4 regions of the Streptomyces crystallinus genome follow, and region 2 is predicted to be linked to each of the others. Evidence: riboswitches for the same ligand, from Rfam matches in the RefSeq annotation. Region 2 holds a riboswitch; each other region holds the start of a gene.
What was found. A riboswitch is a leader RNA that binds a small molecule or an ion and turns the genes downstream of it on or off. The one in region 2 is predicted to bind cyclic di-AMP.
Positions count from the first base shown of each region.

Region 1: it holds a riboswitch for cyclic di-AMP, as region 2 does, so the genes downstream of both, ABD236_RS00605 (M23 family metallopeptidase) here and ABD236_RS15375 (M23 family metallopeptidase) in region 2, are expected to answer to the same signal.
Region 3: it holds a riboswitch for cyclic di-AMP, as region 2 does, so the genes downstream of both, ABD236_RS13685 (transglycosylase SLT domain-containing protein) here and ABD236_RS15375 (M23 family metallopeptidase) in region 2, are expected to answer to the same signal.
Region 4: it holds a riboswitch for cyclic di-AMP, as region 2 does, so the genes downstream of both, ABD236_RS30065 (M23 family metallopeptidase) here and ABD236_RS15375 (M23 family metallopeptidase) in region 2, are expected to answer to the same signal.

Region 1 is NZ_BAAACA010000001.1:144,812-148,999, reverse strand. Features, by position in the region: gene ABD236_RS00620 (bifunctional acetate--CoA ligase family protein/GNAT family N-acetyltransferase) at 1-173, opposite strand, end outside; gene ABD236_RS00615 (HPr family phosphocarrier protein) at 347-628, shown strand; gene ABD236_RS00610 (GntR family transcriptional regulator) at 874-1,551, opposite strand; gene ABD236_RS00605 (M23 family metallopeptidase) at 1,755-2,525, opposite strand; cyclic di-AMP (ydaO/yuaA leader) riboswitch at 2,539-2,699, opposite strand; gene ABD236_RS00600 (M16 family metallopeptidase) at 2,925-4,188, opposite strand, start outside.
Region 2 is NZ_BAAACA010000014.1:1,067,909-1,072,096, reverse strand. Features, by position in the region: gene ABD236_RS15380 (alpha-galactosidase) at 1-1,388, shown strand, start outside; cyclic di-AMP (ydaO/yuaA leader) riboswitch at 1,764-1,945, shown strand; gene ABD236_RS15375 (M23 family metallopeptidase) at 1,950-2,894, shown strand; gene ABD236_RS15370 (SGNH/GDSL hydrolase family protein) at 3,035-3,826, shown strand; gene ABD236_RS15365 (NAD-dependent epimerase/dehydratase family protein) at 3,900-4,188, opposite strand, start outside.
Region 3 is NZ_BAAACA010000014.1:686,698-690,885, forward strand. Features, by position in the region: gene ABD236_RS13675 (LmeA family phospholipid-binding protein) at 1-267, opposite strand, end outside; gene ABD236_RS13680 (TetR/AcrR family transcriptional regulator) at 264-848, opposite strand; gene ABD236_RS13685 (transglycosylase SLT domain-containing protein) at 949-1,734, opposite strand; cyclic di-AMP (ydaO/yuaA leader) riboswitch at 1,737-1,923, opposite strand; gene ABD236_RS13690 (oxidoreductase) at 2,268-3,170, opposite strand; gene ABD236_RS13695 (dioxygenase family protein) at 3,633-4,188, opposite strand, start outside.
Region 4 is NZ_BAAACA010000046.1:20,110-24,297, reverse strand. Features, by position in the region: gene ABD236_RS30070 (PP2C family protein-serine/threonine phosphatase) at 119-1,267, shown strand; cyclic di-AMP (ydaO/yuaA leader) riboswitch at 1,423-1,568, shown strand; gene ABD236_RS30065 (M23 family metallopeptidase) at 1,580-2,659, shown strand; gene ABD236_RS30060 (aldo/keto reductase) at 2,724-3,668, shown strand; gene ABD236_RS30055 (PrsW family intramembrane metalloprotease) at 3,681-4,188, opposite strand, start outside.

The sequences.
Region 1 (4,188 bases), on a different contig from region 2:
AAGCGGTAGTACTTGGACTCGTCCGACACCTGCTCGTAGAACGAGACGAGCCGCTCCGCGTCGTCGGTCGTGATGGGCCTGATCCGCGCGGTGCCCCCGTCGCGCAGCACGACGTCGGCCTCCCAGTGGGCCGGGTACGCGGGGTCCTGCGTCTTCTCCTGCGGAGCCTGCATACGGGCAGCCTACGGGTCGCGAGGCCGGTTGGGTCGGGTCAAGGTAGGGGCAAGTGGAGAGGGCGGCCAGGGCCGAAGGGCCGCCGGATCCGGGACCCTCGTCGGGATCGAGCACTGCGCAGGACATGAGAGACTGGTCTAGACAACCGTCAGAGATTTCGAAGGGCATCACCATGGCTGAGCGCCGCGTCAATGTCGGCTGGGCCGAGGGCCTGCACGCCCGCCCCGCTTCCATCTTCGTCCGCGCCGCCACGGCCTCCGGCGTCCCGGTGACGATCGCCAAGGCCGACGGCAACCCGGTCAACGCCGCCTCCATGCTCGCGGTGCTCGGCCTGGGCGCGCAGGGCGGCGAGGAGATCGTGCTGGCCTCCGAGGCGGACGGCGCCGAGGCTGCCCTGGAGCGTCTGGCGAAGCTCGTCGCGGAGGGCCTCGAGGAGCTCCCCGAGACCGTCTGACCCCGCCCGGCCGGCCCCTGGCCGGACCCGGCGCGTCACCGCACTTCGCGATCGGAGCCGTGGACCCTGAATTCGGGGTCCACGGCTCCTTTCCTTTTGGGTGCGGGTACCGGTCGCGCGCCGGTACCGGTTACCCGCATGGGCCGGTCGTGCGGGCCGACGGCCCGTTCCGTCGAATATCCGGGGCGATTTCGGGCAGCACGAAACACCCCCGTCGAATCACCCCTTTGTATACGGCGGCCCTGTTAAGCACGGGCGCTCGCGGTGTTTACGGCATGTTGCGAAGGCCTCACCTCGGCCGGGCGCCGCAGGCGATAGGCGGAAAACGCGCGGTCGGCGTGGTGGGCGGCCAGCGACCTGGCCCGTTCGGCGTCGCCGCGCGCCAGCGCGTCCACGATCGCCCCGTGCTCCGCCCAGCACTCGGCGGGCAGCGCGGGCTGCTCCACCACGTACATCCAGGCGATCTTGTGCCGCAGCTGGGTGAGCAACGCGATGAGGCCGGGGCTGCCGGAGGCCTGGGCGAGCGTCTCGTGGAACCAGACGCCCAGCGAGCGCAGATCCTCGCCCTGGCCCCGCCGGATCCGGTCCTGACCGAGCCTGACCAGGCCGCGCAGCACCTTGAGATGGGCCTCGGTGCGCCGGGCGGCGGCCCGCGAGGCGGCCAGCGGCTCCAGCATGGTGCGCAGTTCGAGCAGGTCGGCGGCCTCCTGCTCGGTGGGCTCGGCGACACAGGCCCCGGCGTGCCGGCGCGTGGTGACGAACCCCTCGGACTCCAGCGTGCGCAGCGCTTCGCGGACGGGCACTCGGGAGACCCCGTACCGCCGGGCGAGCACTTCCTCGGTGAGCCGGCTGCCGCGCGCGAAGAGCCCCGTGACGATGTCGTCGCGGATTGCCGTGCATACCGATTGCGCCGGAATGCGCATGACCGAACCTCCGCCTTAATCCCCGCGAAACGCGGTCGATCGACGCCTGTTCGGCGACTCTATTCCAGCGGCTGTTAATTCCCGGTGACATGCCGTATGCAATGCATATCTTTTGGCCATGGACGGATCACGCAGGGGGCGGGGGCACGACGAAGCCCCCGGCGCGGGCGCCGGGGGCTTCGGTGGGACGCGGGACGGCCGTGTCAGAGGTTGACGCCGTGCGAGCGCAGATAGGCGATCGGGTCGATGTCCGAGCCGTACTCCGCGGAGGTGCGGGCCTCGAAGTGGAGGTGCGGGCCGGTGGTGTTGCCGGTGTTGCCGGAGAGGCCGATCTGCTGGCCCGGCTCGACGCGCTGGCCGACGTACACGCCGATGGACGACAGGTGGCCGTACTGCGTGTACGTGCCGTCGTTCATGCGGATCACGATGTTGTTGCCGTAGGCGCCGCCGTAGCCCGCCTCGACGACCGTGCCGAGGCCCACGGCGTGCACCGAGGTGCCCATGCCCGCGTGGAAGTCGATGCCGGTGTGGCTGCCGGAGGACCAGATCGAGCCACCGGTCTTGTAGCCGGTGGAGACATAGCTGCCGGCGATCGGGGCGACGAAGGAGTTGAGGCGCTTGCGCTCGGCCTCGCGGGCGGCGCGCTCCCTGGCCTCGCGCTCCTCCTTGGCCTTCGCCTCGGCCTTGCGCTTCGCCTCGGCGGCGGCGCGGGCCTTGTCGGCGGCGTGCTGCTGGGCGGCGGCCTGGGCGTCGATGCGGTCGGCGAGCGAGTCGCCGATCACGATGGCCTGGGTGATGCCGGTGTCCTCGACGGAGGCGGCGGCGGGGGCCGCGGTCTCGGCGGCCAGGGCCGGCGAGGCGAGGGTGCCCACGACTCCGGCGGTGGCGAGAGTGGCGATGCCCGCTATGTTCGCGCTCTTGCGCGAGACGGCGCTCGGACGACGGTGCTTCCCGGTGGCACGGGTGAACGCCATGGAGTGGCGGTGTCCTTTCCTTCCATCTCGCCTACCGGGTTAGCTGACGGGTTCGGAGCTGGAAGGTCTCCTACGGGCCCCTCCGCGAACGGAGGCGTCCGATTCACCCCAGGGACTGAGTGGGTCCCCGGCTCCCCTGGCTCGCGCCAGTTGGGGACTCGGCGATCGCTGTCCGGTGCCGCGGCTGCGACGGGTGGTGACGGACAGCCGGACTGACGCTAGACGGCTGATCTTTCAATCACCAAACAGACGCGTCTTTTTGTAGCGCACGCCACATGACAGACAGGCAACCTCCCCAATAAACCGGACATAAGGGAGGACCCCGGCGGCCTCTCGGCCACCGGGGTCCTCACCCGGCTCGTCCGCCCGCCCGCGAGGCAGCCCCGGCGGACGGTCCAATCAGCCCGCCACGACGGTGACTTCACCGATTCCGAGGGCCTTGACGGGCTCCACGATCTGCGCCGCGTCCCCGACGAGCACGGTCACCAGCCGGTCCACCGGGAAGGCGCTGACGACCGCCGCGGTGGCCTCCACGGTGCCCGTGTCGGCCAGCCGCGCGTACAACTGCGCCTGGAAGTCGTCCGGGAGGTGCTGCTCGACCTGGTCGGCCAGCGTCCCGGCGACGGCGGCCGCCGTCTCGTACTTCAGCGGGGCCACGCCCACCAGGTTCTGCACGGCGGTCTCCCGCTCGGCGTCGGTGAGCCCCTCGGCGGCCAGCTTGCGCAGCACCGTCCACAGGTCGTCGAGCGCCGGGCCGGTGTTGGGCGTGTCCACCGAGCCGCTGATGGCGAGCATGGCGGCGCCGGTGCCCTCCGCGCCGGAGCGCAGCACCTGGCCGTAGGCACGGACTCCGTACGTGTAGCCCTTCTCCTCCCGCAGGACGCGGTCCAGGCGGGAGGTGAGGGTGCCGCCCAGGCAGTACGTCCCGAGGACCTGGGCGGGCCAGACGCGGTCGTGCCGGTCGGGTCCGACCCGGCCGATCAGCAGCTGCGTCTGGACGGCGCCGGGCCGGTCCACGATGACCACGCGGCCGGTGTCGTCGGCGGTGACCGGGGGCATCGGGCGCTCCTCGGCCGGAGTGCCGGTCCACGCGCCCAGGGTGTCCGCCAGGACCGCGTCCAGGTCGGTGGCGCCCAGATCGCCGACGACCACCGCGGTGGCCGCGGCCGGGCGTACGTACGCCTCGTAGAAGGCCCGGACCGCGCCCGCGTCGATGCGGCTGACGGTCTCCTCGGTGCCCTGGCGCGGGCGCGACATGCGCGCGGTGGCCGGGAAGAGCTCGCGGGAGAGCTGCTGGGCGGCGCGGCGCGCCGGGTTGGCCAGCTCGTGCGGGATCTCGTCGAGGCGGTTGCGCACCAGGCGGTCCACCTCGGCGTCGGCGAACGCGGGGGCGCGCAGCGCCTCTGCGAGCAGCCCCAGCGCCTTGGGCAGCCGGGAGACCGGGACCTCCAGGGAGACCCGCACGCCCGGGTGGTCCGCGTGCGCGTCCAGGGTGGCGCCGCAGCGCTCCAGGTCGGCGGCGAACTCCTCGGCGGAGCGCTTGTCGGTGCCCTCGGAGAACGCCCGCGCCATGATCGTGGCCACGCCGTCCAGACCGGCCGGCTCGGCGTCCAGCGGGGCGGCGACGAAGATCTCGACGGCCACGACCTGCTGGCCGGGGCGG
Region 2 (4,188 bases):
ACGGCCGGGTGCAGATCAGCGGCGGCGCCGGGTACGACGACTCCGGGCTGTTGTCGCTCGCGCCCGGCCACGCGTACACCACACCGGTCTTCGCCGGGCTGTGGAGCCCGGACGGCTTCGGCGGGGCCAGCCGAGAGTGGCACGCCTGGCAGCTCGCACGGGTGGTCCCGGAGGCCGGGCGGGTGCGGCCTGTGCTCTTCAACTCCTGGGAGGCCACCCGGTTCGACATCGGCGAGGAGCAGCAGCGGGCGCTGGCCGGGCGCGCGGCCGCGCTGGGCGTCGAGCTGTTCGTCGTCGACGACGGCTGGTTCGGGGAGCGCACCCACGACGCCGCCGGGCTCGGCGACTGGACGCCCAACCCCGAGCGCTTCCCCGGCGGGCTGAAGCCGCTCGCGGACGAGGTGCACGCGCTGGGCATGCGGTTCGGGATCTGGGTGGAGCCGGAGATGGTCAACCCCGACAGCGCGCTGTACCGGGCGCACCCGGAGTGGGTGCAGCACCAGAGCGGCCGCCGGCGCACCGAGTTCCGCAACCAGCTGGTGCTCAACCTCGCCCGCCCCGACGTCCAGGAGCACCTGTGGGAGCAATTGGACGGGCTGCTCTCCAGCGTGCCCGTCGACTATGTGAAGTGGGACTTCAACCGCTCCTTCAGCGACGCGGGCTGGCCCGGCGAGGAGTATCCGCAGCGGCTCTGGATCGACCACGTACGGGCGCTCTACGGCCTGCTGGACCGGCTGCGGGCCGCACACCCCTCGGTCGACTTCGAGTCCTGCTCGGGCGGCGGCGGCCGGATCGACCTCGGCATCCTCTCCCGCACCGACCAGGTGTGGACCTCCGACAACACCGACCCGCTGGACCGGCTCGCCATCCAGCACGGCTTCAGCCAGCTGCACCCGGCCCGGGTGATGGCCGCCTGGGTCACCGACAGCCCCAACACCCTGCTCAACGGCCGCCGCAGCAGTCTGCGCTTCCGCTTCGTCAGCGCGATGGCCGGAGTGCTCGGCGTCGGCGGGGACCTCACCCGCTGGAGCGAGGACGAACTGGCCGAGGCGCGCGGCTGGGTGGAGCTGTACAAGGAGATCCGGCCGGTGGTGCAGCTCGGTGCCCAGTACCGGCTGCGGCCCCCGGAGGGCGGTCTGAGCGCCGTCCAGTACGTACGCGGCGACGACGCCGTCGTCCTCGCCCACCTCCAGGCCCAGCACCACGGGCTGCGGCCCCCGGCCCTGCGGCTGCGCGGCCTGGACCCGGCGGCCGCTTATCGGTGCCTGGACACCGGGGCCGTGCACCGGGGAGCGGTATTGCTGCACCGGGGCCTGGACACCGGGCTTGTGGGTGATCTTGATGCGGCGGTGTTCCGTTTCCGGCGGGCGGGTGCGGGGGAGGGATGAGGAATTCACCCGCCGAGCGCGACAAAGCTGCCCATCTGGGTGTAGCGGCTCAAAACGGGACAGAGTGTGGTGATAGCTCTCGGGCTGGGTGAATCAGGGCGGAACTTTCGTCCGGATTGGGCGATTTGATGGACCCTGTCCATCTCCCGGGCGTGACACGGAGGTTGCCCGTGAGGAGCGTCATATCCGTGACGTTCCGTGGTGGCGGCCCCGAATGAATTCCCCCGTCCGGCCGGGCCCGTTGGGAATTCCGGTCCACGCAGGGTGACCGCAATTCCCCGGTGAATTCGCGGCCGGGAATGCGGATGACGAATGGGCACTTGTCGTGGTGCGCCGGGCTCGCTTACGGTCACCGCAATCCGGGTGGACCGCCGAATCCTGCCACCGCCCGGAATCCGCACCCATCCACGCGTGGCAGGAGCGGGGGACCCAGGTAAGCGCCGTCCGGAATTCCGGCACGGCTCGGGGTGAAGCCGGAGCACCGTGACGCAGCGGTGCCGGCCGGGCAGCTCCAGCCCGAACCCGACAGCTCACCTCGCAGGCGCCGGAGAGGAATCCGCCATGCCCGCGAAGGGTAAGCACCGCCGTCCCAAGTCCAGCCCGATATCCCGGGGCATGGTCGCCGCCGGCACGGGCGGCGCCGCACTCGCCATCCCGCTGCTCGGCGCCACCGGCGCGCACGCCGCGGCGCAGACCGCCGCCCCCGCCGCCGCGCCCCAGCAGACCGCCCGGGCCGCCGCCTTCGTCGCCGCGCCCGCCGCCCCGCAGGCCGCACCGACCACGTACAAGGTCAAGAGCGGCGACTGCCTGTCGCGGATCGCCGAGGACCACCGGCTCGGCGGCTGGCAGCGGCTGTACCAGGACAACCGCGAGGTCGTCGGCTCCGACCCGGCGCTGATCCGGCCGGGCATGAAGCTCGTCCTCGGCGCGAAGGCCGCCGGTGCGTCGCACACCTCCGCCAAGGCGAGCGGCTCGCACGGGACCGGCGCGAAGCCGGCCGCGAAGCCGGCCCCCGCCAAGGCCCACACGTCGACGTCGTCCCAGGCCACCGGCGCTTCCCCGGCCGACACCGCCCCCTCGGCCGGCCAGGGCTCCTCCTCCGGCTTCCGCGCGCCCCTGGACAGCGTGAGCATCGGCACCCCGTACCGCATGGCCGGATCCATGTGGTCCAGCGGTTACCACACCGGCGTCGACTTCGCGGCCGAGACCGGCACCGTGGTGAAGGCCGTCGGCGCGGGCACGGTCGTCTCGGCCGGCTGGGGCGGCGCGTACGGCAACCAGGTCGTCATCCGGCACGCCGACGGCATGTACTCCCAGTACGCCCACTTCTCGCAGCTCTCGGTCTCGGCCGGGCAGAGCGTGACCGAGGGCCAGCAGCTCGGGCTCTCCGGCGCCACCGGCAACGTCACCGGCCCGCACCTCCACTTCGAGATCCGCACCACGCCCGACTACGGCTCGGACGTCGACCCGATCGCCTACCTCCGCCAGCAGGGCGCGAGCCTCTGACGGAAGCCGTGCCGCCCGAATCGCCGGGGGTATTCGGCGTATTCCCGCTGGGGACAACTGACCGGGTGGTCTATATCACCCACCGTCAACCCCTCCTTACGGTCGCGTAGGTCACACGCGTAAGGGAAAGATATGGTCCCGTGGCAGACGATTCGAGATCATTCAACAGCGGTACGTTCGGGTCGTACACGGCGATCGGCGACAGCTTCACGGAAGGGGTCGGCGACCCCGGTCCCGACGGGGCATTCGTCGGCTGGGCGGACAGGTTCGCCGTGCTACTGGCAGACCAGCGACCGGAGGGGGCCTTTCGCTACGCCAATCTCGCGGTCCGCGGCAGGCTCCTCGACCAGATCGTCGAGGAGCAGGTGCCGCGGGCCAAGGAGCTCGCACCCGACCTGGTGAGCTTCTGTGCGGGGGGCAATGACATCATCCGGCCGGGCAGCGACCCGGACGACGTGGCCGAGCGCTTCGAACGCGCGGTGGCCGACCTGAAGAGCACGATCCCGACGGTCATGGTGACCACCGGGTTCGACACCCGCGGGGTGCCGGTCTTCAAGCATCTGCGCGGCAAGGTGGCGACGTACACCGCGCATGTGCGCTCCATCGCCGACCGCTACGGGTGCCCGGTGCTCGACCTGTGGTCGCTGCGGTCCGTCCAGGACCGGCGGGCGTGGGACGCCGACCGGCTGCACCTGTCGCCCGAGGGGCACACCCGGGTCGCGCTGCGCGCCGCCCAGGTGCTCGGGCTCGAGATCCCGGCCGACCCTGACCAGGAGTGGCCCCCGATGCCGCCGCGGGGCACCCTCGAGGTGCGGCGCGACGACATCCACTGGGCGCGTGAGCACCTGGTGCCATGGATCGGGCGACGGCTGCGCGGCGAGAGCTCGGGCGACCACGTGGAGCCCAAGCGGCCCGACCTGCTGCCTCTGTGACGGCCCATCAGGTGGGTTGGCCCCTGGGCCAACCGCGCTGACGGGCCGTCATGTGGGCGGCGCCGTGCGCGGCTCAGCCGTGCAGCAGCTTCCGCTCCGTCTCCGGGTCGAGTCCGACCCGGGGGCGGTCCGGCCGCTGCGGCGCCTCCCCGCCGATCGACCGGAGCCAGGCCCAGGTGTCGGCGGCCGTCTCCGCGACAGGACGGCAGCGCAGCCCGGAGAGCACCGCCTTCCACACGTTGGAGCCGTGCATCGTGCCGTGCAGCTCGCCCGGCGGGATCCACACCGGCAGGTCGCTCCACGGCTCGACCCCGGCGGCCAGGATCGGCTCCGGGTCCGTCCAGCGCAGCTCCGCGCCGCCG
Region 3 (4,188 bases), 380 kb from region 2:
GCGGCCCGCGGGGATGTCGGACGCCTCGATGTCGACGCGGTCGAGGGTGCCGCCGGCCAGCTGGGTCAGTACGGGGAAGCCGTGCACCTTCACGTGGGGCGCGGACTTGAGGCCCTGGGCCTTCTGGAAGGCGTCGGCCGTACGGTGTTCGGTCCAGGCGGCCGCGGCCCGGTCGCCCGCCAGGCCCAGCCCGGCGAGCACGACGACGGCGACGGCGTACTTGCGCCATCCGCGCAGCGCCCGGCTCGCGACAGCACGCGGCGTCATCGCGCGGCCCCCTCATGCTGCGCGCGTATCCCGCACGCGGCGCGGAAGGCCTCGAGCAGCGGGGCGCGCAGCAGCTCGTCCGGCACGTCCTGGCGCGCGGCGACGGTGCTGAGCAGCCCGGTCACGGCCAGCTGCGCCCGGATCGTGCCCGCCAGGTCGTCCGCGTCCGCGAAGGCGGCGAGGGTCTCCGTGCGGTGGTCCCCGAGATCCCCCATGCCCTCGACACCGGCGAGCGCGCCGGGCAGCACCGGCAGCCCGGAGTTGAAGAGGAGGGCGAGGCGGGAGCGGTGGCGCAGCGCCAGGTCGACCAGGTCGGCCGAGGCCCGCCGGTGCCGCTCGGGACCCTCCGGCAGGGCGTCCCAGGTGGCCCGAAGCGCGGCGAACTCGGTCAGCGGGCCGGTCAGTGTCGCCGCGAGCAGCCGCTCCTTGGAGGGGAAGCGGTGCAGCAGGCCCGTCTTGGAGTAGCCGACCCGGTCCGCGATCTCCTGCACGGAGGTGCCGCGGTATCCCCGCGTGGTGAAGAGCTCGGCGGCGGCCTCGACGATCTCCTCGTCGAGCTCGGCGCGCGTCGGGCGTGGCATGACGGTCCTCCCCTGGGCCTGGTCACGCCAAAGTAACAGACCATCTGGTCCTTGTTGGACCAGATGGTCTGCATCCCACCCGGGCGGCAGGAGGACTCGGTCAGTAGGCGCCGTTCACGTTGTCGATCGAGCCGTAGGTCTTGGCCGCGTAGTTGCACGCGGCGACGATGTTGGCGACCGGGTCGTAGCTGTCCGTCGACGTGCCGGGCACGTGGAAGGCCGCGAAGGTGGGGTCGATGACCTGGAGGAGGCCCTTGGACGGGGTGCCGGCCACGGCGTTGGAGTCCCAGTTGTTGATGGCCAGCGGGTTGCCCGACGACTCGCGCATCACATTGCGGTAGATGCCGTCGTAGGAGCCCGGGATGCCGTGCTGGGCCATGATGTCCAGCGACTGCCGGATCCAGCCGTCCAGGTTGTCGGAGTACGTCGCCGTCTTCGCCACGGCGGCGGTCGCCTGCTGGGGCAGGGTGGAGGTCCGCGCCGAGCGGTCGGCCCGCTGGGTCGTGGCCGTACGGTCGGCGGAGGCCGCCGGGGCCTTCTTGCCCACGGCCAGCTCCAGGCCGGGGTGGATGATGGCCGGGTTGCCGCCGATGGCCTGGCGGTTGTCCTGGTAGAGCTGCTTCCAGCCGCCGCTCACCCGCAGGTCCTTGGCGATCTTGGAGAGGGAGTCGCCGGCGACCACGGAGTAGGTCGTCGGCGCCGCCTTGGCCACGGCGGCCGGGGCCTTGGCCACGGCACCGGAGTGCGGGGCCGCCGAGGGCGCGGCACCGGCGCTGGTCGCGCCGATCACCGGAATGATGAGCGCGGCGCCGCCCGTGCCCGCGGCGGCGATGCCCCGGGTGAGGGTGCTGGACTTGGGGCGGCGGTGCTTACCCTTTGCAGGCATGGAGAATTCCTCTCGTTCGCCTGCGAGGTGAGCTGTCGGGTTCGGGCGAGAGTGCCCGGCCGCGCTGCACGCGGCTTCACCCCGAGCCGTTCCGTCATCCGGATTCGGCGGCCTACCTGGTTCCCCCGCTCCTGCCTTTTCGTGTGTGGGAGGTTTCCGGACAGCGGCAGGATTCGGCGGTCCATCCGGATTTGAGCGTGACCGTAAACGAAGGGGACCGGCGTGAACAAGAGCGGGAATTCACGCGGAGATCGTCAAGAAAGATCCACCGGGTTCCGGGGATACGGGTGCTTCTCTCCCCGTACCCCCAACTCGCCCTCCACAGAACGGAATGCGTGCCCCGCCGCGGCCCTGCCCGCCGGGGGCCCGCGTGACCCATTTCACGTCTTCCGCCGACTTTCACCGGGACGACAGATATTTCACTGGCAGCACCCAAATGAAAGCCAATCGAAAGCTAAGCCTCTTTTTCGTTCCCAATGAAACGATTGGCGACATAGGACTTAAAACCGTCACCCAGGGTCCATTTCGGACATCTAGCAGGGCGTCTGGAGCAGCGCCATCTCCTCGTCCGTGAGCCGCAGCGCGCCCGCGGCCACGTTCTCCACCAGGTGGTCCGGGTTGCCGGTGCCCGGGATGGCCAGCACGTGCTCGCCCTGCGCGAGCGTCCACGCGAGGCGGACCTGCGCGGACGTCACACCATGCGCGCGGGCGACCGCGAGGACGGCGTCGCCGTCCGTGGCCCCGGTCTGTGCCGCACCGCTCTCGCGCCCCTCCCCCGCGATGGCGAAGAACGGGACGAACGCGATGCCCTGCTCACCGCAGAGCCGCAGCACCTCGTCGGAGCCCGTCCGCCGGCTGTCCAGGCCGTACCGGTTCTGCACACAGACCACCGGCGCGATGGCCTGGGCCTCCGCCAGATGCTCGGGGTCGATGTTGGAGAGGCCCAGGTGGCGGATGAGGCCCGCCTGGCGCAGCTCGGCCAGCGCGCCGAAGTGTTCGGCGAGCGAACCCGGCCCGTTGAGGCGCAGGTTGACCACGTCGAGGTGGTCACGGCCCAGCTGGCGCAGGTTCTCCTCGACCTGGCCGCGCAGTTGCTCCGGCCTGGCCCAGGGCAGCCACGCGCCGGACGCGTCGCGCCCCGGCCCGACCTTGGTGACGATGACCAGATCGTCCGGATAGGGGGCCAGTGCCCGGCTGATCAGCTCGTTGGCGGACCGGAGCCGGGAGAAGTAGAAAGCCGCGGTGTCGATGTGGTTGACGCCGAGTTCGACCGCGCGGCGCAGCACGGCGAGGGACCGCTCGCGGTCGCTGGGCGTGCCGAGGTCGAAGGCGGCGCTGCCGGTGAGGCGCATAGCGCCAAATCCCAGGCGGTTGACCGACAGGTCACCGAGTTTCCAGGCGCCCGCGGCCGCCGCGCTGATCGTTTCCGTAGTCATGATCGCAGTGTGCCATCCACGCCCGCCGGGCGGAAATGCCCGAACTGTGCGGTGGTTGCGAGAAGTACGGCGGGAAGTGCCGCGAGAGGAACAGCCGAAAAGGCGACGGTATTTCGCAGCCGCCCGCCGCGTCGTCGCGAATCCGGGCGCTACGGCGAAGGATCCGCCGGACGCTCATACGGAACGGCAAGGCGACGGCAATCCTGAAAAGCGTGGTAATCCGACGCCGAATTGAAGACTATCGGGGAACACGAACTGTCGGGGGAAAGCGCCGGGTTCTGCGCGCCGGCCCGGCCGCCTGCGCGGTGGAGCGACCCGGCGCCCTCCCCCCTCCGGCCCGCCCGGCGGGGTCGGGCGGCCGGGGTCTCTTTTTCTTCTCACGGCCCGCGCGCACGCGGCGCCCCAGGGCCTGTCCTCAACCGCCCCGGTACACCGTGGGGTTGCGCGCGCCGGGGCGCAGGGTCACGCGGGCCCCCACAGCGCGGGCACGTTCGGCGGCTCCCAGCCCGGCTGGGCCGTGTGGGCCTGGAGACAGGCGTAGGTGCGGCCGCCGTACGTGACGCGGTCGCCCGAGCGGTAGGAGGTGCCGACGGCCCAGGTGGTGCCGGGCGGGGGGTCGGTGGGCGTGGGGGTCGGTGACGGCGACTGGGCCACGTCGAGCACGAAGTCGAACGCCGCCTGCTTCGCGCCGCCCGCGTCCCGTACGGTCATCAGCAGCCGGGCGTCGAAGAGCGAGTCGGTGTTGTTGCGGGGCTCGCCGGGGAAGTAGAGCTGGGTGGTGAGCACCGGGCGGCCGGGGGCCTGCGCCTTCACATGGATGTGGCGCGTGCGGCCCGGGTAGAGCCCCGGCACGACGGTGGTGAGCGTGAACGCCCCGCGCGCGTCGGTGTACTGGTGGCCCCGCATCCGGAAGCCGGTGTTGTCGTACGCGCCGTTGGTGTCCGCCTGCCAGAAGTCGAGCAGCACGCCCGCCAGCGGCAGACAGGCCCGGCCGAAGACGTACCCGGTGACGGTGAGA
Region 4 (4,188 bases), on a different contig from region 2:
CGTCCGCACGCAGCGCCCACCCGGTTGGCCGAGGAGCGTTCGCGGCACGCGGCGGGGCCCGGCACCCTGGGTGGGGCGCGGAACGTCGGCGGCCCCGCGGACGGGCAGGAGACCCCAGGTGCGGCAGCGATCGGACGGCGTCGGCCGGGAGGGCTCCCGGCGCCTGGCCCTGGTGCGCGTACTGCCCGCGCTGCTCCTCGTCGTCGGGGTCGTCCTGGACGCGGCGACCCCGCCCGATCTGACCGCCGCCGCCCTCTTCGCGGCCGCGCCCCTGGTCGCGGCCCCCTTCTGCGGCCCGCTGGGCACCGCCGCCGCGGGCGCCTCGGCGGTCGGGGCGGTGCTGCTCACCGAGTATCTGCACGACATCCCCAGTACCGGGGAGGCGGTGAGCGAGCTGTTCACCGTCACCACCGTCGGCGCGCTGGCCCTGGTCATCAACCGCATGCTGCGCCGCAGCGGCGAGCGCCTCGCCTCGGCCCGGGTCATCGCGGAGACCGCCCAGCGCGCCGTGCTGCCGACGCCGGCCGAGCGCATCGGGGGCCTCCAGGTGGCCGCGCGGTACGAGGCGGCGCAGGCCGACGCCTTCATCGGCGGGGACCTCTTCGCGGTCCAGGACACGCCGTACGGGGTGCGCCTGGTCGTCGGGGACGTGCGGGGCAAGGGCCTGGAGGCGGTCGAGGCGGTGGCCGTGGTCATCGGGGCGTTCCGGGAGGCGGCCGAGCAGGAGGCGACCCTGGAGGAGGTGGCCGGGCGCCTGGAGCGGGCGCTGGCCCGGGAGGGCACCCGGCGCTCCGGCCTGGACGCCTTCGAGGGGTTCACCACGGCCGTGCTCGCCGAGGTCCCGCGCGGCGCCGCGTCCGTACGGCTGGTGAACCGGGGCCACCCCGAGCCGCTGCTGCTGCACGCCGACGGGGCGCTGGACGTGCTCGCCCCGGCCGACCCCGCGCTGCCGCTGGGGATGGCGGAGCTGGGGGTGTGGCCGGACCGGGCGCAGACGTACCCGTTCCCGGCCGGGGCGACGCTGCTCCTCTACACCGACGGCCTCTCCGAAGCGCGCTCACTGGACCCGCCCGGGGTCTTCTACGACCCGTACGAGCGGCTGCGCGGCCGGATCTTCCCGGGCCCCGAGGAGGTGCTGGACGCTCTGGTCGACGATGTGCGCAGACATACGGGCGGCGGCGCCAGCGACGACATGGCGCTGCTCGCGGTGGGGCGGCCCGGGGCGCGCCAGCCGGAGCGGCGGCGGACGATGCCCGTGGTGCCGTGACTGACCGTGCCCGAACGGCATCCCTGCGCATAACAATTGACATACCGTCAGCACTTGTCCCCGGCGATTACCGGGAACGGCTTGGAATCCGGTCCGCCTGTCTATTAACGTTCGATAACGCAGCGCGGTCGTCCCAGCCGTCGCAGAGGCGGCACCGTGCGCACGCGCCGAATCCCGCAAGGGAACCGGGGAACCACCAACTTGGGGTGAATCGGGCATCTTTGTCTCTTCGAGATGCCCGTAGGAGACCTTCCTGCTCCGAACCCGTCAGCTAACCCGGTAGGCGAGAAGGAAGGAAAGGAGTGCGCCCCCGTGGCGTCCAACGAGCCTGCCCTCGGCACCCCGCCGGTTCCCCCCGTCTCCCTGTACGGGACCGCGCCCAGCGACACCGAGGTGTGGGAGGAGTGGAACCCCACGGAGGAGTCCGTGTCCTCCGTACGCGGCAGACACCGCGTCATCAAGCAGCGCGGCGGGCTCGCCCGCAGCTCCACCGTCCTCGGCGTCGGTGTCATCGCGGCCGTCGGCGCGGGCGGCATGGCCAGTGCGCAGACCAAGCCGCCGGTCTCCATATCCCTGCCCGACGCGGTCGCGGATAAACTCCCCGACGTCAAGTCGCTGCCGGGCGTGGGCACCCTGATCTCCGACCTCGCGGGCGACGACGAGCCCGACGCCTCCCCGGCGGACCGGGCCGACCGCGCCGTGGCGAGCGCCCCCCTGACCATGGCCGGCGTCTCCCGGGCCGACGCCGAGCAGGGCGCCACGGGCGCCGGCGAGGCCCTGCGCGCCCGTATCCTCCAGCAGGCCGAGCAGCAGCGGAGCAGCGCCGAGGCCGAGGCCAGGGCGGCCGCCGAGAAGGATGCCGCGCAGAAGGCGGCGGCCGAGGCGAAGGCCGCGCAGAGCGCCGCCGCGCAGAAGGCGGCGGCCGCGAAGAAGGCCGCCGAGGAGGCCGCCGCCAAGAAGGCGGAGGAGGAGCGCCTGGCCGAGCTCGCCAAGAGCTTCTCGCTCCCGGTCGCCTCGTACACGATCACCTCGACCTTCGGCGAGGCCGGCTCGATGTGGTCCTCCGGCCACCACACCGGCCTCGACTTCGCCGCCCCCACCGGCACCCCGCTCAAGGCGATCCACGGCGGCACGGTCAAGTCGGCGGGCTGGTCCGGTTCGTACGGCTACCGCACGGTCGTCGAGCTGGAGGACGGCACCGAGCTCTGGTACTGCCACCAGTCCTCGATCGCGGTCAGCGCCGGGCAGAAGGTGACGACCGGCGAGACGATCGGCCGCGTCGGCGCCACCGGCAACGTGACCGGCCCCCATCTGCACCTGGAGGTACACACCCCCGGCGGCACGGGCATCGACCCGATGGGGTGGCTCCAGTCCAAGGGCCTGAACCCGTAGGGAGCGCCGGGCGAGGGGGCGCATCGCGTGGAATAGCCGCGCCCCGCCCGCCCGTTCACCCCCTATGACCTCTCTGCGCCCCCTCGGCTCCTCCGATCTGTCCGTCTTCCCGCTCGCCCTCGGCGGCAACGTCTTCGGCTGGACGGCCGACGAGGCCGCGTCGTTCGCGGTGCTCGACGCGTACACCGAGGCGGGCGGCAACTTCGTGGACACCGCCGACGTCTACTCGGCCTGGGCCCCGGGCAACGAGGGCGGCGAGTCCGAGAAGACCATCGGCCGGTGGCTGGCGGCGCGCGGCAACCGCGAGGACGTCGTCATCGCCACCAAGGTGGGCGGGCACCCCCGGTTCAAGGGGCTCGCGGCCGCCACGATCAAGGCGGGAGCCGAGGCCTCGCTGCGCCGCCTCGGCACCGACTACATCGACCTGTACTACACGCACTTCGACGACGAGTCCGTCCCCGTCGAGGAGATCGTCACCGCCCTCGACCAGCTGGTGAAGGACGGTGTGGTGCGCGCGGTGGCCGCCTCCAACATCTCCCCGGCGCGGCTGAAGGACTCGCTGGACTTCTCCGACCGCGAGGGCCTGGCCAAGTACGTCGCCCTCCAGCCGCACTACAACCTGGTCTCGCGCGACACCTACGAGGGCGCCCTCCAGGACACCGCCGCCCGCTCGGGCCTGGCCGCCGTCCCCTACTTCGCGCTCGCCGCCGGCTTCCTCACCGGCAAGTACCGCCCGGGCCGGCACGTCGAGAGCGCGCGGGCCCAGGGCGCCGCCAAGCACCTGGAGACCGCGCGGGGCACCAAGGTGCTGGCCGCGCTCGACCGTATCGCCCAGGAGCACGGCGCCGAGCCCGCGACCGTGGCGCTGGCCTGGCTCGCCGCCCAGCCGACCGTGGTCGCCCCGATCGCCTCGGCCCGTACCGTCGAGCAGCTGCCCGCGCTCCTCGCCGTCGCCGACCTGGAGCTCACGGACGCGGAGCTGAGCGAGCTGAAGACCGCCTCGGCGTAGCCGCCGCTCGCCTCAGCGCAGATAGGGGTTGTACGGGGAGGACTGGTCGTGTCCGTACGGGGCCTGGTGTCCGTACGTCGCCGGGTGGCCGTACGGATACGGCTGCGGCGGGATCCAGATGCGGCCCGCCGCGCCCGCCGCGTACAGCAGCGCGGGCCCGGCCACCTCCCGGCGCGCCCACAGATGGTGCAGCAGCTCCTGCTCGCGGGCCGTGAAGTCCGGGCCGGCCTCGGTGCGCCGGGCCCGGCGGCGCAGGAACGCCAGCGCCGTCGCGAACGCCTCGTACTCGGCGACCGTCCGCGCCGCCCGCTTGCCGCCGAAGGTGCGGTACGCGAAGTCGCGGGCCATCGAGCGGGCCCGCATCGAGGAGAGCGCGAGCGGTTCGGCGGGACCCAGCCAGCCCGCCGTCGCGTACGCGGGCAGCTCCGCCGCGACCGTGCGCAGCTCCCGCTGGCGGCTCCACACCGCAAGCCAGGTGAGCAGGGCGAAGACCGGGACCATGAACGCGGCGTAGACCAGG